4 regions of the Bacillus nitratireducens genome follow, and region 4 is predicted to be linked to each of the others. Evidence: riboswitches for the same ligand, from Rfam matches in the RefSeq annotation. Region 4 holds a riboswitch; each other region holds the start of a gene.
What was found. Region 4 has a riboswitch for S-adenosylmethionine ahead of Q3V31_RS22065 (LLM class flavin-dependent oxidoreductase). Riboswitches for the same ligand answer to the same signal wherever they lie in the genome.
Positions count from the first base shown of each region.

Region 1 (7,604 bases), on a different contig from region 4:
AGTTTTCTTCTCGAAAGTTAATCGGTTCAATGATTGCCTTTTTTGGTGTAGCGTTAGTTTTAGTAGCAGGGCATTCGCTTATTAGTTCTTTTTATGGAAATGGAATTGGGCTAATTACATCGATATGCTGGGGGCTTTATCCTGTTTTAGCAGGGCCATTAATTAAAAAATATTCAGCACTACGTGTTACCGCATGGTCTGCACTAGTTGGCGCGATTCCGCTCTTATTGTTAAGTGGTCCACATGTATTTGTAATGCCATTTCACATTACGCACGGAATGACACTATTTGCTTTACTATATTCTATTTTCTTTGTAACAGTATTTGGTTTAGTGATGTGGTATGTTGGTGTTCAAAAAATTGGGGCGTCACATACGATGGTATATATGTATATAACGCCACTTGTAGCTGTTTTATTTGCAGCTATATGGGCAAATGAATATGTATCGTTCCAACAAATAATCGGTGGAATTATTATTTTCTTCGGTCTATGGTTTGTGAAATCGGAGAAAGTAAAAGTGCATGCTACCGTACAGGAACCTATATCAAAATAGGAAAACAGATCACCTATGATCTGCTTTCCTATTTTTTTATTTTTGGTAAGAAGACGAGAAATACGATAGCAGTAATAAGTGGAATTAAGTTTAAAAATGGAATGCGGAAGAGTGTAATAAGAATAATACCTGGAAGAAGAACACCGAGGACAGCATAGAAAATACTATGTTTTTTCGTGTACCAATATAAGGAAAGTCCAATAAGTGCAGGGACAATGAGGTGAATGAGAGCCATTAAAAAATAAATCATTAGACGCCCCCTTTATTTATGTGCTTATTACATCATATCCGTATGTTCATAGATTGATATCACTTTTTTCATAATTGGACGAAAAATGTTTTGAAAAACGTCACATTTGCGAGGGATTCTATATTAATAATCTTGTATAATATTATTTCCTAAAAACATTTTAAAAACATAAACATGCTGTTTATGTTTTTAAATTTGAGTGAAATGGATTTTAAGTAGTATGGACTCGAAAGAAATGAGTTATACAGCTTTTGTTGGATAGATAAAAACTACTGAAGAGGGGTACAGCATGATTAGTATGTCATTAAGATCGTTTAAAATTCAATCGTATTATCTACTAGGTATTCTGTTATTAGGCTGGATGTTAACACCGTTTTCAGCACATTTTCTAGGTGCTGGAATTGGACTTATTGTAAGTATGTACTGTGTTTGGCTTTTAGGGAGACGGATTGAAAAGCTTGGAGATAGTCTCGTAAAGAAGACGAAAGCGCCGACGCTCGGTATGTTTAATCGTTTTGCAGCTGCTATTTTGGGTGCTATTATTATGTACGAAATTGAGCACCACATGGTTATGTGGGCATTTGCAGTAGGGATTCTGGGTGGTTATTTCTTAATCGTTGTGAATTTAGGCTACTATAGTATGAAAAATGAGGAAGAATTAACAAAGAGTTAAAAGAGCTTCTTTTTTAGATGGAACAGAGGATCCGGCGATGGATAGAAGCGGTCAGGGCCTTTTTTGTTCCAGTGCGGTGTGAAACCAGAATGGAAAAGAGTTTATGTATTCGAAGCTGTGGTTTGTATGTATGAAAATCTGAGTATATAAATTGAAAATTAGGTTTGGAACTTTTTTAGATAGAAAAGAGGATCTAGCTGTTGGTAGAAGCGGTTAGGGCTTTTTTTGCTCCCATACGATGTGAAACCAGAGCGATGTAGTAAGTGGAAAAAGAGTTTATGTGTTTGAAGCCGTGATTTGTACGTGGATAAATTAAATAATATATAGAAAGAAGCTTACGTTTTTCACGTAAGCTTCTTTTTTATGTAAGTGTGTGTAACCGTTAAGCCGCATTGGGTTTTGTCGGTGAGTACGCGGAACTTTACGGTTACACGACACTTATTCATATGAGTAAAAGGGTTATTCCAACAGAAAGTTTATACTTAAGCGATTGGGCCGCCTAAGTTAATAATATCTTCAGAAACGCTATCAAACTTTTTGAAGTTTGCTTTGAATTCGTTTGCAAGCTCAATTGCTTTCACTTTGTAAGCATCTTTATCAGCCCAAGTTTGTTCAGGCATCAATACTTCGTCAGGTACACCTGGTACGTGAAGTGGAACTTCAAGACCGAAGATGTCGTGTTTCGCAGTTTCAGCTTTTGCAAGTTCGCCGCTTAATGCTGCTTGAATCATTGCGCGAGTATAACCTAAGTTCATACGTTTACCAACGCCGTATTCGCCACCAGTCCAGCCAGTGTTTACTAAGAATACTTTCGCATCATGTTTCTCGATTTTTTCACCAAGCATTTCAGCATAGCGAGATGCATCAAGTGGTAAGAACGGTGAACCAAAGCAAGTTGAGAATGTAGCTTGCGGAGATGTAACGCCGCGCTCTGTTCCTGCTAGTTTGCTAGTGTAACCGCTTAAGAAATGGTACATAGCTTGCTCTTTTGATAACTTACTGATTGGAGGCAATACGCCAGATGCATCAGCAGTTAAGAAAATAATTGTATTTGGATGTCCTGCAACACTTGGTAGTACGATATTGTCAATCGCATGCATAGGGTATGCAGCACGTGTATTTTCTGTTAAAGTAGTATCGTTATAGTCAGCGATGCGTGTTTGACCATCAATGACAACGTTTTCTAAAACTGAACCGAATTTGATTGCATCGAAGATTTGTGGTTCTTTCTCATGAGAAAGGTTTACACATTTCGCGTAGCAACCGCCTTCAATATTGAATACGCCGTTATCAGACCAACCGTGCTCATCATCACCGATTAATTTACGGTTTGGATCAGCGGATAATGTTGTTTTACCTGTTCCAGATAAACCGAAGAATAGTGCTACGTCGCCTTCTTCACCTACGTTTGCAGAGCAATGCATAGAAAGAATGTCTTGTTCTGGTAGTAAGAAGTTCATAATAGAGAAGATTGATTTTTTCATTTCTCCAGCGTATTCTGTACCACCAATTAGTACGATACGTTTTTCGAATGAAACCATAATGAATGCTTCAGAGTTTGTACCGTCAATTACTGGATCTGCTTTAAAGTTCGGTGCAGAAACAATTGTAAACTCTGATTCATGAGTTGTTAATTCTTCTTCAGTTGGACGAATAAATAATTGATGTACGAACAAATTATGCCATGCGTATTCGTTAACAACTTGAATTGGTAGGCGATAGTTGCGGTCAGCGCCAGCAAATCCTTTGAAGACGAATAACTCTTCTTTTTCTTTTAAGTATTCTAAAACTTTTGTATATAATTTATTAAAATGTTCTTCAGAAATCGGTTGGTTCACAGCTCCCCAAGCAATTTTGTCGGCAACCGATGCTTCCTTCACAATAAATTTATCTTTAGGAGAACGTCCTGTGTATTTTCCTGTTGAAGCAGAAACGGCACCAGTAGAAGTTAATTTCCCTTCATTTCGCATTAATACTTTTTCCACTAATTGCGGAACACTTAGTTGAATCTGTGCATTGCTTCCGTTCAATAATTCATGTAAACCAATTTGGACATTCACAGTACTCATATTTATATACCATCCTTTTCATTTAATGAAATATTTCTCGTAATCCCCATCAAGAGTATAACACAATTATATAAATAATGTATACTATTTATTTATTTTTGTTTGTGTGAATGTATTAGTTCCTTATTAATATTTCATTCTATACGTATTGAGAAAAACTTTCAGGAAAATGTGAATATTAATTGACAAATGAATATCATTTCTTTAGTATAGGTTGGGACGGATACTCTCTTATCCCGAGCTGGCGGAGGGACAGGCCCGATGAAGCCCAGCAACCTCACTTGTAGTGGTAAATACAGGTGAATAGGTGCTAAAACCTGTGCGAGGCTAATGGTCTCGAACGATAAGAGCAAAGGGCAAAAAGCAGTATGCAAGTAGCAAATTAAACCTTTCCTCTATATTAAGTAGGAAAGGTTTTTCTGTATGCTTGTGTGGGAGAATAAATGTATGTCGCAGTTTGTGGCAAATTAAGGATGAGTTCCGTACAATATATACAATTACTGTAGGGAGGTTTACCACATGACAAAAAAACGTCATCTGTTCACATCTGAGTCTGTAACTGAAGGACATCCAGATAAAATTTGTGACCAAATTTCTGATTCAATTTTAGATGCGATCTTATCAAAAGACGCAAATGCACGTGTAGCTTGTGAAACAACTGTAACAACTGGTTTAGTATTGGTAGCGGGGGAAATTACGACTTCTACTTACGTAGACATTCCGAAAATCGTTCGTGAAACAATTCAAGGCATTGGTTACACACGTGCAAAATACGGATTCGATGCAGAAACTTGTGCAGTTTTAACATCTATCGATGAGCAATCTGCTGACATCGCTATGGGTGTTGACCAAGCGCTAGAAGCACGCGAAGGTCAAATGACTGACGCTGAGATTGAGGCAATTGGTGCAGGAGACCAAGGTTTAATGTTTGGTTTTGCATGTAATGAAACACAAGAATTAATGCCACTTCCAATCTCGCTTGCTCACAAATTAGCTCGTCGTTTAACTGAAGTACGTAAAGATGACACATTATCATACTTACGTCCGGATGGAAAAACGCAAGTTACAGTTGAGTATGATGAAAATGGTAAACCTGTACGTGTAGATACAATTGTAATTTCTACACAGCATCATCCAGATGTTACATGGGAAGAAATCGATCGCGATTTAAAAGAGCATGTAATTAAAGCTGTAGTTCCAGCAGAATTAATGGATGGAGAAACGAAATTCTTCATTAACCCAACTGGCCGCTTCGTAATCGGTGGACCACAAGGTGATGCTGGTTTAACAGGACGTAAAATCATCGTTGATACTTACGGTGGATACGCTCGCCACGGTGGCGGTGCATTCTCTGGTAAAGATGCAACGAAAGTTGACCGTTCAGCAGCATATGCAGCTCGTTATGTTGCGAAAAATATCGTAGCAGCTGGTCTTGCTGACAAAGCAGAAGTACAACTTGCATACGCAATCGGCGTAGCGCAACCAGTATCAATTTCAGTTGATACATTTGGCACTGGTAAAGTATCTGAAGACGTACTAGTAGAACTAGTTCGTAACAACTTCGATCTTCGCCCAGCTGGTATTATTAAAATGCTAGACTTACGTCGCCCAATTTACAAACAAACAGCAGCTTACGGCCACTTCGGACGTACTGATGTAGATCTTACATGGGAACGTACAGACAAAGCAGCTACTTTAAAAGAGCAAGCTGGTCTATAATATATGAAAAAAAGCTTTGCGCTGTGTGCGCAAAGCTTTTTTTATTTGGTTTTATTTGCTATTTGGATGCAGGAACTGCAATAAACTTCGCCGTCTAGCTCAATATATTTTCTCATGTTTGTCATACCACTTGCCGGAAATGGCATATGAATCCATGCTTTTTCATACGTTTGTATTTCCTTTTCGCATGATTTGCAAAGGGGAGGTTTCTTACGGAACATAGACGGTCACCCTTTCAGTTGATGCGCTTTTCCTGCGCAAAAAGCACTGCTCAGTAAAAATAGCGTTGCGAATATAATACTCACTAATGTAGCGTATGGAATCGCGCCTTTTAAGGAAAATCCGACAGTGATGGAAGCAACAAATAAGAGGATGAATGTTGTTGTTAATTTTTTATAAAGTTCCATAGTATGTGAACCTCCGAATTGTTTTGTATTGTAAATTTTAAAACTAAGCTTAAACCTATTATGTAGAGAACATAAGAAGAGATAAATAGTAGCTAATGATGTGAAAGCTAGGAGTATAAGAAATGGAAATAGTATGCCTATTTAAATTCCTTTTTGTGGGTGTTCATACTTATATTGTATCATGACGTATCGGTGGCTTCATACAGAATTGTGTAAAGGTATGTATGATAAAATGAAGAAAAGCTTTTAAGAAAGGAAAGATGAAAAATGAGTGTAACTGAACATAAAAAACAAGCGCCAAAAGAAGTGCGCTGCAAGATCGTGACGATTTCTGATACACGTACAGAAGAGACGGATAAGAGCGGACAACTATTACATGAATTATTAAAAGAAGCGGGTCATACAGTGACCTCTTATGAAATTGTAAAAGATGATAAAGAGAGTATTCAGCAAGCAGTGTTAGCTGGTTATCATAGGGAAGATGTTGATGTCGTGCTAACAAATGGCGGAACTGGTATTACGAAACGTGATGTAACGATTGAAGCAGTGTCAGTGTTATTAGATAAAGAAATTGTTGGGTTTGGTGAGTTATTCCGTATGATAAGTTACTTAGAAGATATCGGAAGCAGCGCAATGTTAAGTAGAGCGATCGGCGGTACAATTGGGCGCAAAGTTGTCTTTTCGGTGCCAGGGTCTAGCGGAGCGGTTCGTCTTGCGATGAACAAGTTAATTTTACCGGAATTAGGTCATATTACATTTGAGCTGCATCGTCAATGAAAATTGCAGGAATTGTATTAGCGGGCGGTATGTCGAGTAGATTTGGTGAGCCGAAAGCGTTAGCGATTTGGAAGGGGACTACTTTCGTTGAGCATATTGTGAAAGTGATGACAACTGCGTTGCAAGAAGTTGTAGTCATTAGTCACTCCGATATAAAAGAGCGAGTAGAGCAATTCGTACAAGTTCCTGTTATAGAAGATATTCCGCATTATAAAGGAAATGGACCACTTGCTGGAATTGTATCAGGAATGGAATATATAGAAGCAGATTGGTATGCTATTATGCCTTGCGATGTGCCAAATGTTTCGCATGAATGGTTTACCATTTTACTAGAGCAAACGAGCGATGAATATGATGCGGTTGTCCCTATTATTAATGGAAGAAAACAACCGTTACTTGCAGCGTATCATAACCGTGTGAAAGAAAAAATTTATGCTTTGCTTCAAGACGAAAAAAGAAGTATGGGCCAGCTTTTATCACAATGTAATGTGAAATATATTGCTGGTGAAGATGTACAAGCGAATGCAGATTGGTTTATAAACGTGAATACGAAAGAAGAATATGTGCAGGCTCAAAAAGACCTTTCAAATGAATGAAAGGTTTTTTTGATATACAGAAATTGGGGAACAATTGCTGTATACAGGTATGTGAGTAAGTAGATTTTAAGGGGAATCTCTTAAAATCGTTATACAGTAAAAATACTGTATAACCATATATTAATTTTTATGGGTTTTTATTACAAGTCTGTTTAGTTATGTATGATTCTGTTATAATTAATATAGAAATAAGGTTATGCTTCACCTTGTGTACCATTTATTAGACTAAAATTTATAATTGTGTAATAAACTCCCTGTCTTTCATTGCAGGGAGTTTATTTAAGTGTTAAGCCAATAGTTCTGCTTCGTTTTGGTGAAGAACTTCTTCATACTGGTTAAATAAACTATGAAAGATTTCATCCCAACTTTGTGATTTCGCATAAGAAGAGGCGGCAACTCCCATTTGTTTTAATTTTTCTTCATTATTTAATAAAGAATAAATAGATGATAAAAATGAATCCTCATTTTTTGGTTCACATAGAAATCCGTTTTTTTCATCTATAATAATATTTTTAACCCCGCCACTATTTGCACCAATAACAGGTGTACCACATGCGAG
Region 1 covers NZ_JAUMJO010000003.1:113,301-120,904, forward strand. Annotated here, with positions in the region: gene Q3V31_RS12445 (DMT family transporter) at 1-554, shown strand, start outside; gene Q3V31_RS12450 (hypothetical protein) at 583-804, opposite strand; gene Q3V31_RS12455 (ATP synthase subunit I) at 1,094-1,477, shown strand; gene pckA (phosphoenolpyruvate carboxykinase (ATP)) at 1,960-3,546, opposite strand; SAM riboswitch class I at 3,775-3,896, shown strand; gene metK (methionine adenosyltransferase) at 4,066-5,265, shown strand; gene Q3V31_RS12470 (hypothetical protein) at 5,307-5,486, opposite strand; gene Q3V31_RS12475 (hypothetical protein) at 5,493-5,672, opposite strand; gene Q3V31_RS12480 (MogA/MoaB family molybdenum cofactor biosynthesis protein) at 5,940-6,449, shown strand; gene Q3V31_RS12485 (molybdenum cofactor guanylyltransferase) at 6,446-7,045, shown strand; gene Q3V31_RS12490 (glycosyltransferase family 4 protein) at 7,332-7,604, opposite strand, start outside.
Region 1: it holds a riboswitch for S-adenosylmethionine, as region 4 does, so the genes downstream of both, metK (methionine adenosyltransferase) here and Q3V31_RS22065 (LLM class flavin-dependent oxidoreductase) in region 4, are expected to answer to the same signal.

Region 2 (7,520 bases), on a different contig from region 4:
TACTTGTAATTCTTTCACTTTTATTCTAACTTCATATAAAAAATCAAGATATGATTCATAGTTCTCATCATATTTATTTGCAATATCATCACGAATTTTTTTTGCAAGTTTCGGACTAGCCCCTCCAGTAGAAACAGCTACATTAAGCAATCCGCGATGAATTGCCGCCGGAAAATGAACATTTCCACTTTCCGGATTCGTAATAACATTTACCAATTGATTTGCCGAGGCATCTTCAGCAATTTGTTCATTTAGTACCGAATCGCTAGTCGCTGCAACTACTAAAAAAGCATCGTCGATATCGCTTTTCTCATACTCCCTTTGATACCAACGAATTTGCTTTTCTTCTACAAGTTTTACTAAATTCGCATCTAATTCTGTACTTATCACAATTATATCCGCGCCTTGTTTTAGTAAGGGAACAATTTTAAACCCTGCTACTTTCCCTCCACCAATGACAACTACACGTTTCTTATCAACTCGCACTGTAAGTGGATACATATTGTTCTCCCTCCAATATTCCCTCTGTTTTCTGAATTAACATCTCTCGAAACGCTTCATTCTTCCCTAAATATGGACTTATTTTTATCTCTTCCAACTCATATTGACGCACTTCTTTCTCAACATGTTTCATAAGTAAGCCTGTAAACAATAAATAAGGTAGTACAACAACGCTCTTTTCTTTTCGTTCTACAACTTCCCTCAATTTCTCCTCAAACTTTGGCTCCGCAGCTGCTAAATAACAAATTTCCACCTCTTTAATGTTCTCTTCTTTTTGAAATAAAGAAGAGATCCACTTCATGTCTTGTAAAGTTTCCGGATCACTGCTTCCTCTTGCAACGAGCAAAAGTGTTACTTCTTCTTCATAGTCTTTAATGCCACTTCCGTTATATACCGCTTTTACAAGCACTTCTGATACACCAAATGGATTACCATACACTATTTTGATACCCGGATATTCCTCGTTTAACTTTCGTAATTCAAGCGGAATATCTTTCTTTACATGTCCTGCCGCTAATAAAAAAACAGGAATAGCGACAATCTCTGTAGCACCACGCTTCACACATGTACGAAATCCTTCTTCAATAGAAGGACTCGCTAGCTCTAAAAAACAAACTTCTTGAATATTTGCCTCTACACGGTTCATACATGACGTAATAAATGCAACCGCTTCTTCTTTTGCTGCTTTCAAACGACTTCCATGACATATATACAAAACAGCCTTCATTTTACAATACTCCACTTACTGGATATGCATTTTCCGCTTGTTTCTCAAACCAATGTATCTTTTCTCGAAAACGGACAACTTCTCCAATAATAATCATACTTGGATTTTGAATTTTTTCTTTTTTAGCAACATCTATAATTGTTCCTAACGTCCCTGTAACAGTACGCTGCATAGATGTCGTCCCCCACTCAATGATAGCGGCAGGTGTACTTAGATCTTTTCCATGTTTTATAAGTTGTTCACATATATAAGGTAAATTACTAACCCCCATATAGACCGCTAATGTATCCACACCTTTCGCTAAACTTTCCCACTTCACTTCCTCTTCAGCACCTTCTTTCCGATGCCCTGTCACAATAGCAAAACTTGCACTTGCATCGCGGTGCGTTACTGGAATTCCAGCGTAAGCAGGAGCAGCTATCCCAGCTGAAATACCAGGAATAATTTCAAATGGGATACTTTGCTTCGCTAACGCTTCAGCTTCTTCTCCACCTCTTCCAAATACAAATGGATCTCCGCCCTTAAGTCTCGTTACAACTTTTCCTTTTTTCGCATATTTAATAAGAAATGTGTTAATTGTCTCTTGCTTCATCGTGTGATAATTTGGGAGTTTCCCGCAATAAATTAAATCCGCTTCAGGCTTTGCATAAGAAAGCAATTCTTTATTTACGAGACGATCGTACAAAATAACATCCGCCTTCTCGATGCATCTCAACCCTTTAACAGTAATTAAATCCGGATCACCAGGACCCGCCCCAACGATATAAACCTTCCCCATCATCTCTCCTCATTTCTACTATAAAATGAAACTTCCACTCTTCATCACGAATGGAAGTTACTATTATTTCGTATTACATGTTCTCTACTCATGAATAACAAATGCCGCTCCTTTTCGAATCTTCTTTTTTTCAAACAAAGAAATCTCTTTCACTTCTGGTAACGGTAAAAAATGTTTTTCAAGCTCAATTTCCGCAAGCTTAAATGCCTGTTCTTCACTCTGAGCAACGACAACAATTGGAACAATACTGTTTACTAATACAGCTTCAAATCGATATAAGTCCATATTGCCCTCCTAAGACGCTATTACTTCTTCTAATACACGATTTAGTACAATTTGTAATTCTTCCACTCCAACACGTCCGACGAAATCATAAAACGTTTCGGCTAGTAGTTTATTCTTTTGGAAATAATTCAAAAATGATACGAGAACATCAGGCAAATCTTCTCCATCTATTTTCCCTTTTAACTTTTCGTTATATGCTCCTCCGTCTAATAGCGTTCCGCCTACATATATTTCAAACGCCTCAACGATTCCCTTTTCCTTCGTTTTCAGTTTTATCCCTTGCAAACCAATATCAGCAATTTGACGTTGACCACATGAGTTCGGGCATCCTACCATATGAATTCGAACTGGAACATCGAGTGCGATTTGTGTATCTAAGTACTCTGCGATTTTACGTAATCTTTCTTTCGTTTCTACTAACGCAAGATTGCAATACTCAATACCAGTACATGAAACCGCATGACCGATAAACGATTTCGGATTTGCTGAAATTGCTTCAAACAACGGTTCACTTAATAATCCTGCAACATTTTCTGGCGGAACATTCGGAATAATGAAGTTTTGTGAGTTACAAGTACGAATTTGCCCGTTTCCATATTGCTTTGCAATTCTAGCAATCTCAAACATTTCTTCTGCATGTAAACGCCCTACCGGCACATTAAAACCGACATATTTTAACCCTTCTTGTTTTTGATCTTGGACGCCATAAAAGTATCCTGCATTCCATCCTTTGAGTGCACTTTCCCCTTTACTTTGCAATGTTCCTGTATACTCTATTAGTTTCTCTTTAAATTTCTCCGCACCCCAGTCAGCAACAAGAAATTTCAAACGTGCTAAATGACGCTTTTCACGATATCCAAAATCACGGAATATAGTAGCAATTGCAATTGCTATCCCCTTCACTTCTTCTGGTAAAACGAATACATCTAATTCTTCCGCTAAGTATGGACGAGCTGATAATCCTCCGCCTATTTTTATATGAAACCCAACCTTTTTCTCACCATTTATTTCTTTCGTAGCAGGTGTAAACGCCACACAGTTAATCTCTGCATTTGCTGAATTATAAATGTTAGAACTAATAGACATTTTGAATTTACGTGGTAGATTAGAAAACTCTTCATTATGTTGGAAGTAATCGTATATTTCTTTAACAATCGATGTTGTATCAAATAGTTCATTTCCATCAATTCCAGCAAGTGGATTTCCCGTAATATTACGCGTAATATCACCGCATGCCCCCGCTGAAGATAAACCAACTCTAGCTAGCCTCTTAAAAATATCCGGAATTTGCCCAATTTCTAACCAATGAAACTGAATCGCCTGTCTTGTCGTAATATCTAACACATCACGCCCATAATCTTTAGCAATGGAAGCCAGCACCTCTGCCTGCGCATTTGTAATAATTCCAGAAGGAATGTTGACACGCATCATAAAATAGCCCGCTTCTTTTGGTCTTTGCAAATACAATCCCGCCCATTTAAAAGCGTCCCACTCTTCTTTCGGAATAGATTCAAATCCATTCTCCGCATAGTAAGGAATATCATTAAAGATTTCTAATCCGTCTTTCTCTAATTTCCTTTTCTCTGTTTGATTTAATTTTTCATTATTAGCCCACACTTTTTCATAACTCATCTTTTATCCCCCTATATGAAACTACGCTCTTGTAAGTACTTCACAATTTGTTCTGCACATTCTTCAATAGAATACTTGTGCGTTTCTACAATTAATTCTGCTTGTTTTGGTTCCTCATACGGTGAATCGATACCTGTAAACTCTTTAATATCACCTTTTCTTGCCTTTTTATAAAGTCCTTTCGGATCGCGTTTCTCACACTCTTCAATTGGACATTTTACAAACACTTCTATAAACTCATCCGCTATCAAAAGGTCTCTAACTTGTTTTCGGTCTACTCGAAATGGTGAAATAAACGCTGTAAGGACAACAGTTCCTTGATCAACAAATAGCTTCGCCACTTCACCAATACGTCTTATATTTTCCATACGATCACTTTCAGAAAAACCTAAATCTTTATTTAAACCTTGGCGAATATTATCCCCATCTAGCACATAATTTCCGATATTCTTTTCAAACAGTTTACGAGCAACCGCATTCGCTACTGTAGATTTACCCGAAGCAGATAAACCAGTAAACCAAACTACAAAACTGTGATGCCCATTCTTCACTCTTCTCTCATCTTTTGAAACAGAAGCTGTATGCCAAGTAATATTCGTATCCATCTCATTCTCTCCCTATTCTGTTACTACTTCTTTTTTCAGACCTTTAATTAGCACTTCCACTACTTCTTTACGACTAAATGTACTTGGCGGAATCTCACCATTCCTTAACATTTCTCGTACTTTCGTACCTGATAAGATGACACGGTCTTCTTTTCCATGCGGACACGTTTTCGTTGAAGCCATCGCTTCACATTTCGTACAGTAAAAACTATGTTCAAAAAATAGCGGCGTAATTCCTAACTCTTCTACTGTAAAGTTCGTAAAAATTTCTTGTGCTTCATAAGTCCCATAATAATCTCCTACTCCTGCATGATCGCGCCCTACAATAAAGTGGGTACAACCAAAGTTCTTTCTTACTAGTGCATGAAATATCGCTTCCCTTGGTCCTGCGTAACGCATTGCTGCAGGAAATACGCCTAAAAAGACACGGTTTTTCGGATAATAGTTTTGAAGCAGTGCTTCATAGCTTTCCATCCTTACATCAGCAGGAATATCATCTGACTTTGTTTCTCCAACGAGTGGATTTAAAAAGAGACCGTCTACAATTTCAAGAGCAGACTTTTGAATATACTCATGGGCACGATGTACTGGGTTTCTCGTTTGAAATCCGACTACTGTTTTCCAACCACGTTTTTTAAATTCTCCTCTCGTTTCAATTGGATCTAAATGATAAGAAGGAAATGGATTATTCCCAAAACGTTTTGTAAGAATAATAGCTCCTCCAACGTAAACATTTGGTCGTTCATATAATTTCTTCACTCCTGGATGGGCCTCATCCGTCGTTTTATATACAAGTAACGCCTCTTTTTCTTTATCAGGTACAAAAATATCTTCTATTTGAATGACACCATATACATTTCCATCGTTAACAAGTTTTACTTCCTCTCCGGCTTTCAGACTTTTTGCTACTTCTTCTGTTACAGGTAATGTAATCGGTATACTCCACACGCTACCATTTGCTAAACGAAGCTTTTCTACGACTGAATCATAATCTTGCTTTCCTAAAAATCCTGTAAGTGGACTATATCCTCCTGTCGCCAGAAGTTCTAAATCACTAAGCGCAATTTTGTCTAGCTCAATTTCTTTTACAATGTTCGATATGTCATATGTTTCATCAATACGGTTTACTAATTCATTTGTTGTACTCATCTTTTTATATCCCTTCTTAGCTTTATTTCAAAATCTATCTTATTGAAAATGAAGGCCACACTCTGTCTTCATTTTCCCCGACCATCTTCCATCTCTTGAGTCACCACCATCTCCTACAGGTAATGTACATTTCTCACACCCAATACTTGGATATCCAACATCATGCAATTGATTATACGGCAAGTTATATTTGTATACATATCGCCAAACTTCTTTCCACGTCCAATGAATGAGTGGACAAACTTTAATAGATTGAAAACGATGATCTTGATTTATAAACTTTGTATGCTTACGCGTTTCTGATTGTTCCCTTCTTAAGCCCGATATCCACGCTTTTTCCGCTGCTAATGATTTTTCTAACGGTAAAATTTTTCTAATCTTACAGCAAAGATTCGGATTACTTTCCCATAACTTCTCACCATGCAACTTCGCTTGTTCATCAAGTGTAAGTTCCGGCTGTTTTTCCATAATATTTAATGAAGGAAATCGTTCTCGCACTTTTTGAATTAATTCATACGTTTCTTGAAAATGAACATTTGTATCCAAAAATACAACTTTAGCAGATGGATTTACTTGGTTTATAAGGTGCAGTAATACCATACCTTCTACTCCAAAGCTACATGCGTATACAATCTCATCCTTATACTCTTTATAAGCCCAACTTAATACTGACAGAGCGCCTTTCGTTTCATCTTCTTCAGAAAATGAAACACTATTTTCTTTCCACGTTTCGTACGTCAACATATTTTTTCCCCCTGTAAAAGCAAAAAGACGGCTTTAACCTATTAAAAATAGATTAAAACCGCCTCTAGTTTTTCTAGTCAGCGCTTTTTACTTTAAACGTACTTTTTCACTTTTTTCTAATTGAATCACTTTTCCATCTTGCACAACAATTGTAATTGAGCCATATTTCATATCAGCAAGCATCGCTTGAATTTTCTCAGATACTTCATCAAAATGTTCCCGTACACTCACGCGAACAGCCCCCCTTTTTATTCATAAAAAAAATCTTTCCCATTTCGAAAAGACTGTTCGGTAATATATTTTACCTTATCTTTCAAAATGGACTCCATTTTGCTGGATTTAGCACCTTGCTTTCTATAAGCAGGTTGCCGAGCTTCGTAGGGCCAGTTCCCTCAGCTTCTCTTGATAAGCTTTGTATTTGTATTTTATCACAATTCTGATTTTTTTCAATCCTAGTTTTCCGATATATTTAATTATTTTTATTTTTTTAAAAGGAGTTGCCTTTACTAGACAACTCCTTCTTTCTCATTCACACCAGCTCTTTAATACGTATGCGATCGTTCCCAATGATATTTTCATATGTTTCACGTTCTACGACAATTTGTGACGTCCCGCCTTTTGCAAAGACGACAGCTGGTCTACGAATACGATTATAATTATTCGCCATCGAGTACCCATATGCCCCCGTACAAGAAATTGCTAGTAAATCAGAAGAAGCAACTTGCGGTAAGTTAATATCCCAAATCAGCATATCTCCACTTTCACAGCATTTCCCAGCAATCGAAACGAGTTCTTCATTTTCATCATTCCCTCGATTCGCCAACATCGCCTCATAACGGGCTCCATATAGAGCTGGTCTTAAATTATCTGTCATCCCACCATCGACTGAAACATACTTCCGAATACCAGGAATCTCTTTCACCGATCCGACTGTATAAATTGTTGTTCCAGCATCACCTACGATACTACGGCCTGGTTCAATCCATATTTCTGGAAGCGGGTATTCACATACTGTAAACTGCTCTCTTATCGTACTTGTTACAGCCTCCACATACGTTTCAAGTGTTAACGGTGTATCAGACTCCGTATAACGTATACC
Region 2 covers NZ_JAUMJO010000001.1:786,643-794,162, forward strand. Annotated here, with positions in the region: gene Q3V31_RS04130 (NAD(P)-binding protein) at 1-501, opposite strand, end outside; gene Q3V31_RS04135 (sirohydrochlorin chelatase) at 476-1,228, opposite strand; gene cobA (uroporphyrinogen-III C-methyltransferase) at 1,230-2,006, opposite strand; gene Q3V31_RS04145 (DUF3906 family protein) at 2,091-2,291, opposite strand; gene Q3V31_RS04150 (nitrite/sulfite reductase) at 2,301-3,923, opposite strand; gene cysC (adenylyl-sulfate kinase) at 3,935-4,528, opposite strand; gene sat (sulfate adenylyltransferase) at 4,541-5,677, opposite strand; gene Q3V31_RS04165 (phosphoadenylyl-sulfate reductase) at 5,717-6,421, opposite strand; gene Q3V31_RS04170 (YezD family protein) at 6,509-6,652, opposite strand; SAM riboswitch class I at 6,725-6,833, opposite strand; gene lysA (diaminopimelate decarboxylase) at 6,951-7,520, opposite strand, start outside.
Region 2: it holds a riboswitch for S-adenosylmethionine, as region 4 does, so the genes downstream of both, Q3V31_RS04170 (YezD family protein) here and Q3V31_RS22065 (LLM class flavin-dependent oxidoreductase) in region 4, are expected to answer to the same signal.

Region 3 (7,604 bases), on a different contig from region 4:
TTTATATGAAATGGACACAAATGCCTTTAGGCCCATTACAAACAAATGCTTATATTTTAACGAATAATCAAAATGAGTGTATTATTTTTGATCCTGGTCATGAAGGAGAGAAACTTGTTACATATTTACAAGAAGCGCAGTTAAAGCCCCTTGCGGTTTTATTAACACATGCTCACTTTGATCATATTGGTGCTGTTGATGCCGTGAGAGATGCTTTTCGTATTCCGGTATATGTACATAAAGAAGAAGCGGATTGGTTAGGAGATGCAACTGTGAATGGATCACAAATTTTTATGATGAACCGCAGTATTACAGCGAAACCAGCAGATCAAATTATTGATGCAGAAGGTACATTAACAATCGGTTCTTTTAACTTTGAAATTTTTGAGACACCAGGACATTCTCCAGGAAGTATTTCTTATTATTGTAAAGAGGCGAATGCCGTATTTTCTGGTGATGTATTATTCCAAATGAGTATTGGAAGAACAGATTTGCCTGGCGGAAGCTTTGCTGAATTAATCGGAAGTATTGAAGAGAAATTATTTGTATTACCAGATGAAACAGCGGTGCTATGTGGGCATGGTCCAGAGACAAGCATTGGATTTGAAAAAGAAAATAATCCGTTTTTACAATAAGGAGTCATTATGGGGATGGAGCTCATTTTAAGGGAATGGATGGGGAAAGAAAAGGATTATTCAATTTCATACAGTACGTATATGAACCTCGTATTATATGCAGAGGGACATGGATATTATATGAGAGAACGTGAAAAAATTGGGAGGCAAGGAGATTTTTTTACGAGTAGTAATGTATCTTCTGTCTTTGCGAAGACTTTTGCTAAGTTTTTCATTCGGCTTGTTGAAAATGGAGAAGTTTCTTCAAATATTTGTGAGGTTGGTGGGGGAACAGGAAGGTTTGCCTATGATGTTTTACAAGAATGGAAACAATTATCTCCGGAAACCTTTAGTAGTTTAAACTATTCAATTGTTGAAGTGAGCCCTTTTCATAGAAGATTACAGCAGGAGAGTCTTTGCTCATTTGATAATGTATCGTATTATACATCGTATATTGAAATGGGAGAGTCTTTCGAAGGAATTATTTTTTCGAATGAGCTATTTGATGCGTTTCCTGTTGAAGTAGTTGAGAAAAGAAATGGAATTTTGTATGAAGTACGTATCACGTATACAGAGGAAGGGGACCTTGCTGAAGTATTTAGGCCAGTAGAGAAAAGAATTGGTCGATACTTATTGAAATATAATATTCATATTGCAGAGGGGCAGCGATTTGAGGTACCTATTGCAATGGAAGAGTATATAGAAGAGATTGCAGAATGGTTCCAGCGAGGTATATGTATTACAGTTGATTATGGTTATACAAAAGAAGAATGGATGCATCCTGCACATCATGAAGGAAGTTTAAGAGGATATTATAAGCATAAGCTAATTCGTAACCCTCTTGCATATCCAGGAGAAATGGATTTAACTACCCATGTTCATTGGGATGAGTTGAAGATGATTTTCGAGTTACAAGGGATTCATACGATATGGCACAGGAAGCAATCAGAGTTTTTGTTAGCGGCAGGAATATTAGAACATCTTACGAGTCATCAAGATACGAATCCTTTTTCTGAAACTCAAAAACGAAATCGAGCAGTTCGTTCTATGATTTTGAACGGAGGCTTAGGAAGTGCCTTTGATATTGTTATGCACACGAAAGATATGAAGAATTTACATTTGAATCGATATTTAACAACATGAAAAAACAAGACACAGTATATTTCTGTGTCTTGTTTTTTCATACGACTTATGTAGTATTATATATTTCCTCTCATGATATATATTTATATTAAAGATATGAGATGAAAAATATAGAATACGTTCTTTTTCTCTGTCTATTAGTCCCTAACCTAATAATACACGAACGAGTTGAATAATTGTTTCGTTTTCTACTTTGTAGTAAATTTCTAATCCTTTTCTTTCACTAGAAACGATTTTAGCACTTTTTAACTTTGCTAAATGCTGTGAAATTGTAGATTGTGGCATGTTTAAGCCAGTGTACATTGTAGAAACATTGCTTGGGCCACGTTCAATTAATCCTTTTACAATACATAAGCGAACAGGATGAGCAAGCACTTTCAATAATTCTGCATTGCTTTCATATAGTTCTATTTCTTTTTGAAAGGTTTCTAACATGTTCTTTTCCACCTCCGTGTGAGCTGTTATACCATACCATACTATACATACCAAAAAATTAAAGAAAAGAAAACAGTTGTTGCAGAAAAAAAGTCCTAAAGTAAAGAAATTGTAAGAAAAGAGACCCTGATGTAAATAAAATAGATAAATTTGTACGGTTTTGTAAAATGACACTTTTGGGTGAAAATTTTGATGCGTTTTAAAAATTGAAAGATATAGATATATTTGTAACACAATTTTATCATGATTTTCTTATTCTTTCAAATGAATATACGAAATTTTTAAAATAATATGACAAAGGAATTGTAATGATATATATAGAATATAGAACAGGTTAAAAGAAGCTGACTATAATCAGCTTCCTTATGGTGATGATTAAATATTTGAGTCATTTATTCTAGAGCTCATCTTTTATCAACTTTAAAAATCTATGGTTCCATATATTCTCATAAAAATCAATTGTCTCTTTTGCCGACATAAATGGATTATGTAACGTAGAGGTTGTTTTCTGTACCATGAAGTTTTCGTATCCTAGTCCGTGGGCAAATTTAATCGTAGCATCCATGCAGTATTCTGTTTGGGCACCACAGAATTCAATACGATGTACGGATAATTGATCTAAAATCTCTTTTAAGTTTGTTTTATAAAATGAATTTGCATGTGTTTTTCTTACAAAAAAATCTTGTTCTTGAACATCTAGATCAGCATGAATAGCCCAAAGTTCTTTTTCAGGTACTAAATCATCATCGCAATGTTGAACAAAAATGATTGGTTTATTTGATTTTCTGTATGAAGAAATTCTTTTATTTACTTTTGAAAGTAAGCTTTGTAAGTCAAATAAGTGTTCTTCGCTATAACATACCCCATTTTGTAAATCAATAACGATTAAAACATCTGCACAAGTATCCATTATTTTTTGCCCCTTTTTTTACTTCTTAATATATCAATTAATTTATTACTTGGAAATAGATGGTGCTCTATCGTTTTTTTATGAACTATACGAAAAGTAAGAAATATACTCAAAAACATAAAAAGAAGATATGAAAACTTAATTTCATATCTTCTTTTCTCTCTATGCATTTACAGGTTCTTCTACATAAGAAAGGGCATTTTCAAAATCGGATATTAGATCGTTAACATTTTCAAGACCGACAGATAAACGAAGCAATGAATTAGAAATGCCTCTTTCGTCACGTGCCTCCTGTGATAAAGCGGCATGTGACATTTTTGCTGGATAGGAAAGAATAGATTCAACAGCCCCTAGACTAACCGCAAAAACGGGTAGTTTAACTTTCGATAAAAATTGGCGGAGTGCGTCTTCTGATTGTAAAGTGAAAGATAGGACAGCTCCGGCTGATGTAGCTTGAGATTGTTGAATATCATAGCCAAGATGTGATTGTAAGCCAGGATAATAGACATTTTGGACTTTAGCATGCTCTTGTAAATAATGTGCAATTTTATTGGCGTTAGCAGCGGAGTGCTCGAGACGTACATGCAATGTTTTTAAACCGCGAAGTACGAGAGAACAATCTTGAGGTCCTAAAATAGCGCCAAATGCATTTTGTAAAAATCCAAGTTTTTGAGCGAGTTCGGCATCTTTTACAACCGCTAATCCGGCAGTAACATCACTATGACCAGCAATAAACTTTGTGGCACTATGAAGAACGACATCGGCGCCAAGATCAAGTGGTTTCTGGAATAGTGGTGTCAAAAATGTATTATCAACAAAAGTAAGAGCACCAATAGATTTTGCAAGATTAGAAACAGCACGAATATCTGTCACTTTTAAAAGTGGGTTAGAAGGTGTTTCTACATAAAAGAGCTTCGTATTTGGTTTAATATTTTCTTTTACTTTTTCTACATTTGTCATATCTACAAATGTATGTGAAACACCGTAACGAGAGAGTACTTCAGTTATAATTCGATAAGTGCCTCCGTATACGTCTTCTGAAATGAGTACGTGATCACCTTGTGAAAGAAGGAGAAATGCAGTGGAAATCGCTGCAATTCCTGATGCAAATGCGAATCCTTTTGTTCCGCCCTCTAATAAAGCAATGATATCTTCAAGAGCTTCACGAGTTGGATTACCCGATCGGCTATAGTCGTATTTCCCAAAAGTATCTACGTCAAACTGGTGAAATGTTGATGTGTTATAAATGGGAACGTTAACAGCTCCTGTTTGCGAGTCATGTTTATATTGGTTGTGTAGTAGGAGTGTATCGATAGAATAACTCATATTCTTACACCTTCTTTTACAAGTTTAATGGCTTGCTTTAAGTCTTGAATTAAATCGTTACTATTTTCAATGCCGACGGAGAATCGAAGAAGACGATTACATACACCGTTTGCCGTTCTGATTTCTTCTGGAATATCAGCATGCGTTTGCGTTGCTGGATAAGTCATTAAACTCTCTACACCACCAAGACTTTCAGCAAATGTGATTAAGGATAAAGATTGTAAGAATGGATTAATCCATGTTTCATCTTGAAGGCGAAACGAAATCATGCCGCCTCTTCCTGGATAAAATACATCTGTCACACCATCTTCATCATTTAAATAAGCAACAATTGCTTTCGCATTTTCTTCATGTTGTTTCATGCGAAGCGCTAAAGTTTTCATGCCACGAATTAATAGCCATGAGTCAAATGGGCTTAAGACAGCACCAGAGGCATTATGATAATGAGCGATTTCCTCACAAAGTTCCTTTCCTTTTGCAACGACAAGTCCGCTTAATACATCATTATGTCCACCTAAATATTTCGTTGCACTATGAAGTACGATGTCAGCACCTTCTGTTAATGGCTGCTGTATATAAGGCGTGTAGAATGTGTTATCTACGATAAGAAGTAGTCCGTGTCTTTTCGCTACAGTTGCGACAGCGGCAATATCAGTAACTTGCATTAATGGATTAGTCGGAGTTTCTATGAAAATAGCCTTCGTTTCATTTGTGATAGCTTGCTCAATTTGTTTAATAGATTGTGTATTTACGTATCTACATCGAACATTCCACTTTTTTTCGTGTTCGGAAAATAAGCGATACGTTCCCCCGTATAAATCTTCGGATACAATAAGTTCATCTCCAGAACGGAATAATGAAAGGACGAGGAGAACAGCTGCCATACCTGAACTACAGGCATAACCTTGTTCGCCATATTCTAAGTCTGCGATTGCCTGTTCTAAAAGACCACGAGTTGGATTTCCAGTTCGTGAATAGTCAAAGCCGGTAGATTTACCAAGTCCTTCGTGACGATAAGCGGTTGAGAAATAAACGGGTGGATTAACAGTTCCTGTTGTAGTTTCGCTACGATTTCCGATTTGTGCTAGTTTTGTTTCGATAGTTGACATGTAAAAATTCCTCCTTTTTAAATTGAACCAGTAGTTGAATATAAAATAAAAAAAGCCTTCTAAGAAGAAGGCTTTCGGATTGAATAGAGTCTTCTTCTCATCTGTCAAATCTTTCACAATTTGCTGGAATTAGCACCTTATTAACAAATGTTAATGGTTGCTGAGGCGTCATAGGGCCAGTCCCTCTACCTCTCTAGATAAGAATGTTCGTATGAAATTTTTATTATGTTTTTAACTTTACAACAAAAGTTAATTGAATTGCAACTTTATTTTAAATAATTTTTATTTTTCCGCAAGTGTCATTGACTTTTATATTTGTGCATGCTAAATTTATAAAAAATTAACAAACATTGTTAAAAGGGGAACGTATTTCCTTTTAGCTACATAAATAAAATAATAAAGACAACTCTTATTGAGAGCGGTGGAGGGAAAGGCCCTGTGAAACCCGGCAACCTTCAAACGAAATGTTTGAAACGGTGCTAATACCTGCAAAACGAATGTTTTGCATAATAAGAGGCGGAACAATTATGTCCCCCTCTTCAAAGTGAAGAGGGGGTTTTTATATTGATAGAAATGAGGGAGATTCGTGAAGTTACTAGATTTATTATCAAAAGGAATTGTAATAGGTGATGGTGCGGTTGGAACGTTATTACATTCACATGGTTTGCAAAGTAGTTTTGAAGAATTGAATTTGTCTGATCCAGACTTAATTATATCGATTCATAAACAATATGTAGCTGCTGGTGCAGATGTGATTCAAACAAATACGTATGGAGCAAATGAGGCGAAATTACGTATGTATGGCTTAGAAAATCAAGTTGTTCAAATTAATAAAGCGGCAGTGAAGATTGCGAAAGCATCTGTTACAGAAAGAAATGCAATTTTAGGAACAATCGGTGGTATGAAACATATTGGAGCTGTTACAACGACTGATATGGAAAGGGAGTTTATGCTACTTGAACAGGCAGGTGCTTTACTAGAAGAACAGGTTGATGGATTACTATTAGAAACTTTTTACGATGAATTTGAATTACTTCATGCCGTTAAAGTATTGCGTAAGCAAACAAATATTCCGATTGTTGCTCAATTAGCGTTACATGAAGCAGGTACGACTCAAAATGGAAATGATGTCAATGAAATATTAAAGCAGCTTATAGATTACGGTGCAAATGTTGTTGGATTGAACTGTCAACTAGGACCACTTCATATGACGGAAGCTTTTAAAATGATATCGATTCCGCAGAATGGCTACTTGTCAGCATATCCAAATGCAGGTCTCCCGAATTATGTGGAGGGACGTTACGTATATGAGGGAAGTCCGGCTTATTTCGAAGCGATGACACTGAAATTTATTGAGCAAGGTATTCGGTTATTGGGTGGTTGTTGTGGTACTACTCCAGAACATATTGAAAGTATGAAGCGTGCTACTCTAAATGTTACGCCTGTAATAGAAAAGGACACGATTCAAAGACCAAAAGTAGTTCATACACACGAGAAACGTTCGAAATCTCACGTCACTCTAGCAGAAAAAGCAAAGAAACAAACGACAGTTGTAGTGGAACTAGACCCACCGAAAACATTAGACACGCAGCGTTTTTTTGAAGGGGCAAGAGCACTGAAAAGAGCTGGGGCAGACGCTATTACTCTAGCAGATAATTCATTAGCATCGCCTCGCGTTTCTAATATGGCAATGGGTGCATTATTAACGAAGCATGATATTCCGGTATTGACTCATTTAACGTGTAGAGACCATAACGTCATTGGGCTACAATCTCATTTATTAGGTTTATCGGCGTTAGGGATGGAGGAAGTGCTAGCTTTAACTGGTGATCCAGCGCGCGTTGGTGATTTTCCGGGAGCAACTTCTGTATATGATCTGTCCTCTATAGAGTTAATTAAAATGATTAAAGAAATGAACGATGGACGTTCCATTTTAGGGAAATCCATTGGACCGGCAACAAGATTTTCTGTAGGCGGCGCATTTAATCCCCACGTAAGGCATTTAAAAGCAGCGGTAAAGCGAATGGAACGAAAAATAGATGCTGGGGCTGAATATTTCTTAACACA
Region 3 covers NZ_JAUMJO010000003.1:602,066-609,669, forward strand. Annotated here, with positions in the region: gene Q3V31_RS15060 (MBL fold metallo-hydrolase) at 6-635, shown strand; gene Q3V31_RS15065 (class I SAM-dependent methyltransferase) at 645-1,757, shown strand; gene Q3V31_RS15070 (ArsR/SmtB family transcription factor) at 1,902-2,192, opposite strand; gene Q3V31_RS15075 (cysteine hydrolase family protein) at 2,590-3,102, opposite strand; gene metC (cystathionine beta-lyase) at 3,265-4,428, opposite strand; gene metI (cystathionine gamma-synthase/O-acetylhomoserine thiolyase) at 4,425-5,537, opposite strand; SAM riboswitch class I at 5,632-5,741, opposite strand; SAM riboswitch class I at 5,944-6,053, shown strand; gene Q3V31_RS15090 (bifunctional homocysteine S-methyltransferase/methylenetetrahydrofolate reductase) at 6,124-7,604, shown strand, end outside.
Region 3: it holds a riboswitch for S-adenosylmethionine, as region 4 does, so the genes downstream of both, Q3V31_RS15090 (bifunctional homocysteine S-methyltransferase/methylenetetrahydrofolate reductase) here and Q3V31_RS22065 (LLM class flavin-dependent oxidoreductase) in region 4, are expected to answer to the same signal.

Region 4 (7,604 bases):
CTTTGTCTGGCAAGTTAACACGAACGATTCCTGGTCGTTTTGATTTTGTAACACTTTGATCTAAATATGTTGCAACACCGACTCCCGTGCGAAGTTTATCATAATCTACCTCAACGATATTCGCCCAGTTGCCATTCATATTCTTTTGGAAAAACTCTTTATTTTGTGGTGAGAAACTTGTTGGCTCTGTTCCTGCAATTTTTCCAGCCCAGCTGCCGCCACTCATAATAGACCATGACTCAATAGGTTCACCTTGTCCTGAGTACTTTGTATCGTACTCATCTGGTAAGCCTAAATCATGACCATACTCATGCGCAAACACACCAACCGCTCCATCTTCAGGCTCGATTGTATAATCGTATGCAGCCATCTTTCCGCCCCAATTCGAAACAGAAGATTTTGTGCCATCAATCGCATATGGTTTTGATCCAAGTTTTGAACGATGAGACCAAATTGCATCATCTTTCAATTTACCGCCGCCAGCTTCTTGACCAACGCCAGCATGTACAACCATTAAATGATCAATAATGCCATCTGGCTCGTTTTTATTTCCATCACCATTTTGATCGTATTGATCAAATTGATCATAATCTGCTAAATTAATTCCTTTTGCTACCGCTGCTTTTAATGCTTCTTTCACAAGATCACGTGGCCCTAAAGGACCCTTATTATCATGACCAGTTCCTGCATCCGAACCGTAATCTGAAGCTTTCCCTGGAACAGTAAGCCATTCCGTTACAGTTCCATCAACTGTGTAGCTCCCGCCAGATTGTTCTTCATAATATTGTTTAAATGTATTAATCTTCGATCCATCAAATAGAGTAAATGGTTCATCACCAAATAACATTTTTTGATAATGTTCACGATTAAAGTCCTTAGAGTACATGTATCCTGGCTCTTGATCAATATTGTTATGCTTAAAATCGCTAAATTCTACGAGTAAAACAAGCACTTTATCTTTTCGAACAGCACCGTTGTACTCTTCTTGCTTCGCTGGTGCAGTAGGGACTTTTCCATTTAATTTACTAGAATTCAATCCTGCACCTGGTCCAGCTACTGGCCCTACTGTTGGCTGTTGCGCCTTTTCATTTTCCTTCATTTTTGCATCTTTTACTTTTTTCATAAAATCAGAAGCTTCTTGCGTAAGACTATCTCCCGTCAAGATTTCTTTACCAGGGTTTTCCCCTTTCTTTTTCTCAACATATTTTTCGACAGCCTTTGACGTCTCAGCTTGTGATGCAGATTGATCAATTACGCCCCGTTGTTTTAGCGCTTCTGCCAAACGCTCCTCCGGTATTAAATGCTCATCTATTGGTAGAGATGGTGTTGGTGTTTCAGCCGCCGCATGACTTCCAAAAGCAAAACTACTACTTAGTACTGCCGCTGTTGCTAAAACTGATAACGGTTTTAACTTCTTATTCTTTTTCAATGCATTTCCTCCCCAGTGTCTGCGAATTATCGTTTTTTTTGCCGATAGAAACATAATATTCTCTTTATAGAGAATATTCAATCTTTTTCAACAAATAAAATGTTGAGAAATATTTTTTATGCAGGGGGAAATGCGTGAGATAGTAAATTAAAATACAGAGGACGGCACCTTATGGGGCGTCTTTTTTATGAATAGCCCTCCTATGAAAAGTGAAATAAAATAAAAAAATGCTCCAATACTGGAGCATTCAAAATAGTATAACTACATCGACCACAATACAAATAACAATAAAATAGCTACAAAAGTAGCATGCCACCATTTATACATGACTAATATACCGATATATTCTCGTAAAAATGCACTTGGTAAATAATATCTTGCTGTGTTAGAACCAACACCTTCACATTTCAAACCCGATAATCTTGCATAAATACTAGCTCTAAATACATGATAATTATTTGTAACAAATATACTCTTGTGGTCAGTTTTTATAGTGTCCATAATCTTTTTAGAAAATAGCATATTTTGCAATGTGTTTCGAGACTTATCTTCCGTTAACACATCTTTCTCATTCATGCCTTTTTCCACTAAATATTTTTTCATAGCAGCCGCTTCACTTACTAATTCATCTGGACCTTGTCCACCAGAAACTATAATTTTAGGGATACGGCCATACTTAATATACTCATCCATCCCTTTATCCAAACGAGATGCTAATAATGGAGGCACTCTATCCCCACCAATTAAACCTGACCCCAAAACAATAATAAAATCAGGTATGTATTTTACCTTTATAAAATGATAAAGTACTGCATAAGTTAAGTAACTCATAAATATATATGCAAAGTATAAAAATAACAGTACGACTGTTACATAATACATATAGAAACTAGGATGATACACACTAAATGCAAGTTTCATTAATAAACCAATAATACCAAATACTGCAAAACTCAATAATAAAGATAATAAATTACCTAATCTTCTTCCTTCACGTTGCATCATGACTTTTCCATTAAATAAAAGATACAGAGCAACAAACAATATCCCTAAAGGGATTAATCCAAAAACTATTCCTAATAATAATAAGCGAGAAAACTCATTAACCTCTGATTGTGATAAAGCATCAAAAATACTTAGGAAGAAACAGCCTAAACTTAATGTGAGAATAAAAGCTAAACTAATTCGTCTCCGATCTTTAAAAAATAAAAATAAAAATAATATAAACAATAAAGCCCCAGCAATTATAAAATTAAACATCACATGCTCCTTTCATCTATAACTATTATACTGAAAAAGTAAGCATAGAATTTTCTAACTACTTTTGTTCATTTGTTTCGCCACTTCTTTTTTAGATATATCAATCAACTATAAAAAAATCCCCTCCACCACAAGGCAGAGGGGATTTTCTCATTCCTATTTCAAACTACCCGCAATCTCCGTAAAGATAACCCCAACCTGCATCAAGGTATCCTAACCTTTTCCCAGCAACTACAGCTCCTCTAACGAACGATCTTTCACCGATAAAATGTGCTATCTCTTCTTTTTTCCTATATTTGCACCAGAACCATATTTTTCAATCAACATTATTTAACTGACTCTACTTGTTTTTCTAATTCTATTCCAAGGAATTTAGCAAGCTCCAGCATACCAAATTGATTCGCTACAGACTCTGCATCAGAATTATAGTTTGTGTTTGTATTAATATCATACGTATAAATTGTTCCATCCGAACTGCGAATAAATTCAATACCAGCGACGGTAATTTCATTTTCTTTCAAAAACTCTTTGTACTGCTCAATAATCGGCTCTTGGAAATCTGATATAATTTCAAATTTTGATGACGACTCTTTCTTACTCTCTTCTCCTACTGGGCAAAAAGCATCGTGAATAGAGCACGCATCTGCTGGACAAAGCTCAAATCCTTCTGATGTATCTACTTTAACCGCATATACAAACTCGCCGCCTACAAACTCACAACGTGTAATATATGGTTCTGGCGCTTCAATATATTGCTGGATTAAAGTAATTCCATCAATGGGTTCTTCAAACGCCGGACCATCCAAATATTGTTCTAAAGCATCAATGGAATGAAACAGCTGAACACCAAGGCCTTTACCTGCACGGTTATGCTTTGTAATGAACGGTACTTCCCCTAACTCCCTTGCCGCTTTTACTATATGATCACGGCCAACAGCACCAATTGTTTTCGGCACTTGTATCCCAAATTTTCTTAATGCTGCATATTGATTCAATTTGCTTACTTCAAGACGTAATGCACGAGACCCATTAAATACTGTTCGTCCGTACCCCTCTAACCAAGCAAGAACCCCTTCAGTCAGCTCAGGTGCATATCGATGCCCTCTCGTATGTGAAGAAGCACTCATGCGGCTATAAAAAACACCTTGGGGAGGTTCTTGTTCTAACGGCAGTGTTCCCTCATTTAAAAGCCATTCCTCATACGGTAACTCCAGTTCTTCCAACCTTTTCACTAAATGATTCGTCCATTCCTTATTCTCATGTAATATGTAAATTTTACTCATTTGTAATCCATTCCTTTCTTTTTGCTTCAACTAATGGCATCACTTTTTCAGAAAATCGTTTCATCTCTTCAAGCTGTGGCGAAAATTGTAAAAGTAATAACGTAACACCCACTTTTTCAAAAGCAAGTATCCTTTCTGCAATTTGTTCTGGTGTTCCGATTAAATTAGGACGTAACCCACGATTAGATACGGAATAATCATTGAGCTTCACTTGCTGTTCCAAATGCGATTTACTAATAAAGTCTTGGTAACCCGCATAACCTAAAGCATCATCTTTCACATCCGTTATGCGTTTCCATTCTTCTAATGCCTCTTCTTCTGTATCACGACAAATGACGTAAGCGGCAAGCCCGAATGACTGCAATGGCTCCTCTGTAACTTTCTTTCTACGATTCTTCATATCTTCTATTTTCACAGATACTTCTTCTACCGTTCCGCCATGCATTACATATGCATCCGCGTGGTTTACAATGACCTCTTTTCCTCGCTCACTCTCACCACCTGCATAAAGCTTAATGCCTTGTTTCTGCACAGGTTTTGGACTTAAATGTGTATGATGAAGCTCATAAAAGTTCCCTTTATAAGAAAACACTTCTTCTTTCCAAAGTTCCTTCAAAATTGTTACAAATTCCTCCGTGCGATCATATCTTTCATCATGTGCGGTAAATACCCCGCCGTACTGTCTTGCTTCTTCTTCCCACCATGCTGAAACTACATTCAATGTAAAACGACCATTACTTAATTGATCGATATTCGCTGCCATTTTCGCTGTAACAGCTGGATTATGAAAGCCAGGTCTTACAGCTGTCATAATCTCTAATTTATCCGTCACTGCTGCAAGTGCTGCCGCAGTTGTCCACGCCTCTAAACTTGGTGCTGACACACCTTTTATATCATTTAAATTTAATTCTGCAATAAGAGTTGTTGAAAAACCTAATTGTTCTGCCGCTTGCGCTGTTTGTTTTGCATACTCAAACGTAGGCGGCATAGATTCATCATCTACATTTCGAAGCCATCCCCCAAAAATCGGTAACCAAAAACCATACTCCACTACCTATTCCCCCTTTAACTTTTAGTCATAAAAAAAGCTACTCTTATCGAAATAAGAGTAGCCTTCTTGACTAAGTGAACCGCTCTTATCTTTCAGGTGTTTTTTCACCTGCAGGATTTGGCACCTTTCGTCTAAAACGAGGTTGCCGAAGTTTCATAGGGCCCGTCCCTCCACTTCTCAACATAAGAATTGTTTGATTTCCATTTATTATAATCATCAGAATAATAAAAAACAATATTTTAATACTTATTTTTCCGATAAATATTAAATGATATATGGAAAACCATATTGTTATAGAGATTTATAAGGGTATTATGTTGTTTTACTTGCGAATATATAAAGGGGTATGTTGTATCATGTCGAAAACATCATGTATAACCAAATTACTTTACTTCTATCGTAAAAACACATCAAAATAAATACGAACCAAAAGAGGTGTTAGTAGCATGAAAAATAAACGATGCGAGAATTGTGGTTCTACTACATTTAAAGAAGGCAGAGTTGGATTTGCCTATCATGCATATGTTTGTGAAGATGATTCTAGTAGGCTCTTTTCAGTGGGGAAACGTTCCAAACTATTAACTACATTTTGTTTAGAATGTGGTGAGGTGAAATCATTTAGAGTGGAGAAGCCGGAGATATTTGAAGAATAAAATAATACTAATTATATATTATGAAGATGTTTATTAATGATACAGTAGGAATGATAACAACGGACGATTTCACTACAACTAGAGTAAATACACCAATTATATTAATAAAAAACAAGAATAAAGTGTCTAAAATCCCCTATTTTAATCCAATAATGAGACATTATGTTAATATTAATAGAATCGCTTTATAATATGTATAGTTGCACAAAATTGAAAAACTTAAGGAGACAGATCAATTTTATGAGAAAATCATTCATATTACTTACTTTAATTCTAGTATTAGTCAGTGTTACGGCTGCTTGCACACAAGATAAAAAAGATAGCACCGTTGAAAATGGTCCAATAGAAGAACCAACCGCAAAAAATGAAAATGAAGAATTAATAAATTTTGAAGAAAAAGAAAATATGAGCCGCTTGGAACAAGGTATTTTATTAGTTGGTGAGAGTGCTAAGGGAGGCTATTACTTGACTGAGGTTCAAAGTGCATATTTAAATGATAGCAACGATTCCGTCGTTGTTAATGTCTCTGTAAAAAATGTACGAGGTCAAACGATTGGACTATCAGAATTAAAATATAACCTAAAAGATGAAAAAGACGGAAAGGCCTATGAAGGAAAGGTACTTGACCAAAACCCTTCTGATATACAAGTTAAACCAAATGAAACAGTAGAATTAAAAATAGCTTTTGAAGTACCAGGTACCGCAGATGAATATATGTTTTATATTGAAAGCTCTTTAGAATCTCTAGAAGCACACTGGAAAATTGATAAGCTGCAATCACAAAAAAACTTAGTCTAAAATACAATTTAATTGAAGACATCTCTCAAATAAGCAAAAAGCACTGAAAAATTTGATATAGATACAAATGAAGAATATATAAAAGTCCCTCCGCCCTAAGGCAGAGGGACTTTCTAATTCTTATTTCAAACTACCCGCAATCTCCGTAAAGATAACTCCAAGCGCATGCGCACCTGCATCAGGATAGCCTAAACTTCTTTCACCAACTGTACCGGTGCGGCCCATGCGAGCTACGATTTCTTTCGTATACTCTGCTCCTTTTTCAAAGGCAATTTTCACTATATTTAAAATATCTGAACACATAAATTCATTTACTTTTTACGAAAATAAAATTGTATTTTTTAGAATTTTAATGTTAATCAATTTGAAACTTTATGAGTTAATTAAATGTGATATTTAAAGAAGGAATTTGTGATGAAGTACTCACATGATGGAATTAATATAAAAAAACAAAAAAACTCTAACTAATTCGTCATGGCGATTTAGTTAGGTTTTTTTTGTTTGAAGTATTCACGAGTATCTACCCTTATCTTTTCAGGTAAAACAATATCAAGTTCTTTATCTAACCATGCAAGAGTCTTTTTACGAAGAAACTCACGCATGTGTTCTTCTGCTTCAAGCATTACTAAGTTAATTGTACAAGAAGAATTGCTAGGGTCACAAGAATTACAAGCGTCGTCTCGATATAGTAGACCATTCTGTACAATATTTTTACATTGAAAAATAGGTTTTGGGCCTTCGACGGCTTCTATTACATCCCAAAAAGAGATATCTTCTGGAGACTTAGCTAACCTATATCCTCCCTTTACACCTGGGACAGAATTCACAATGTCAGCTTTAGATAATTTACCGAAAACTTTTGAAAGAAATGTTTCAGAAAGTCCTTGAAACTCTGCCAAATCTTTTATTCCAACACTTTCCTTGGAAGGAGTATTAATTAAATAAACTAGGCAATGCAAGGCATATTCAACCCCAACACTATATTGCATATACAAATCACCTGCTTTTTATTTTAAGGGTTATCAAATTGTATCTTAGGACCATTTAGAATTTTAGTCAAATAAAAAAAGGCTCTTTTAGAATAGTATGTATTTCATTTGACAAAAATAATTTCAGAGCTTATATTAAAG
Region 4 covers NZ_JAUMJO010000006.1:18,541-26,144, forward strand. Annotated here, with positions in the region: gene Q3V31_RS22050 (immune inhibitor A domain-containing protein) at 1-1,429, opposite strand, end outside; gene Q3V31_RS22055 (YdcF family protein) at 1,691-2,689, opposite strand; gene Q3V31_RS22060 (ATP-grasp domain-containing protein) at 3,016-3,972, opposite strand; gene Q3V31_RS22065 (LLM class flavin-dependent oxidoreductase) at 3,965-5,023, opposite strand; SAM riboswitch class I at 5,106-5,212, opposite strand; gene Q3V31_RS22070 (hypothetical protein) at 5,470-5,676, shown strand; gene Q3V31_RS22075 (DUF4352 domain-containing protein) at 5,917-6,474, shown strand; gene Q3V31_RS22080 (DAK2 domain-containing protein) at 6,595-6,765, opposite strand; gene Q3V31_RS22085 (RrF2 family transcriptional regulator) at 6,957-7,463, opposite strand.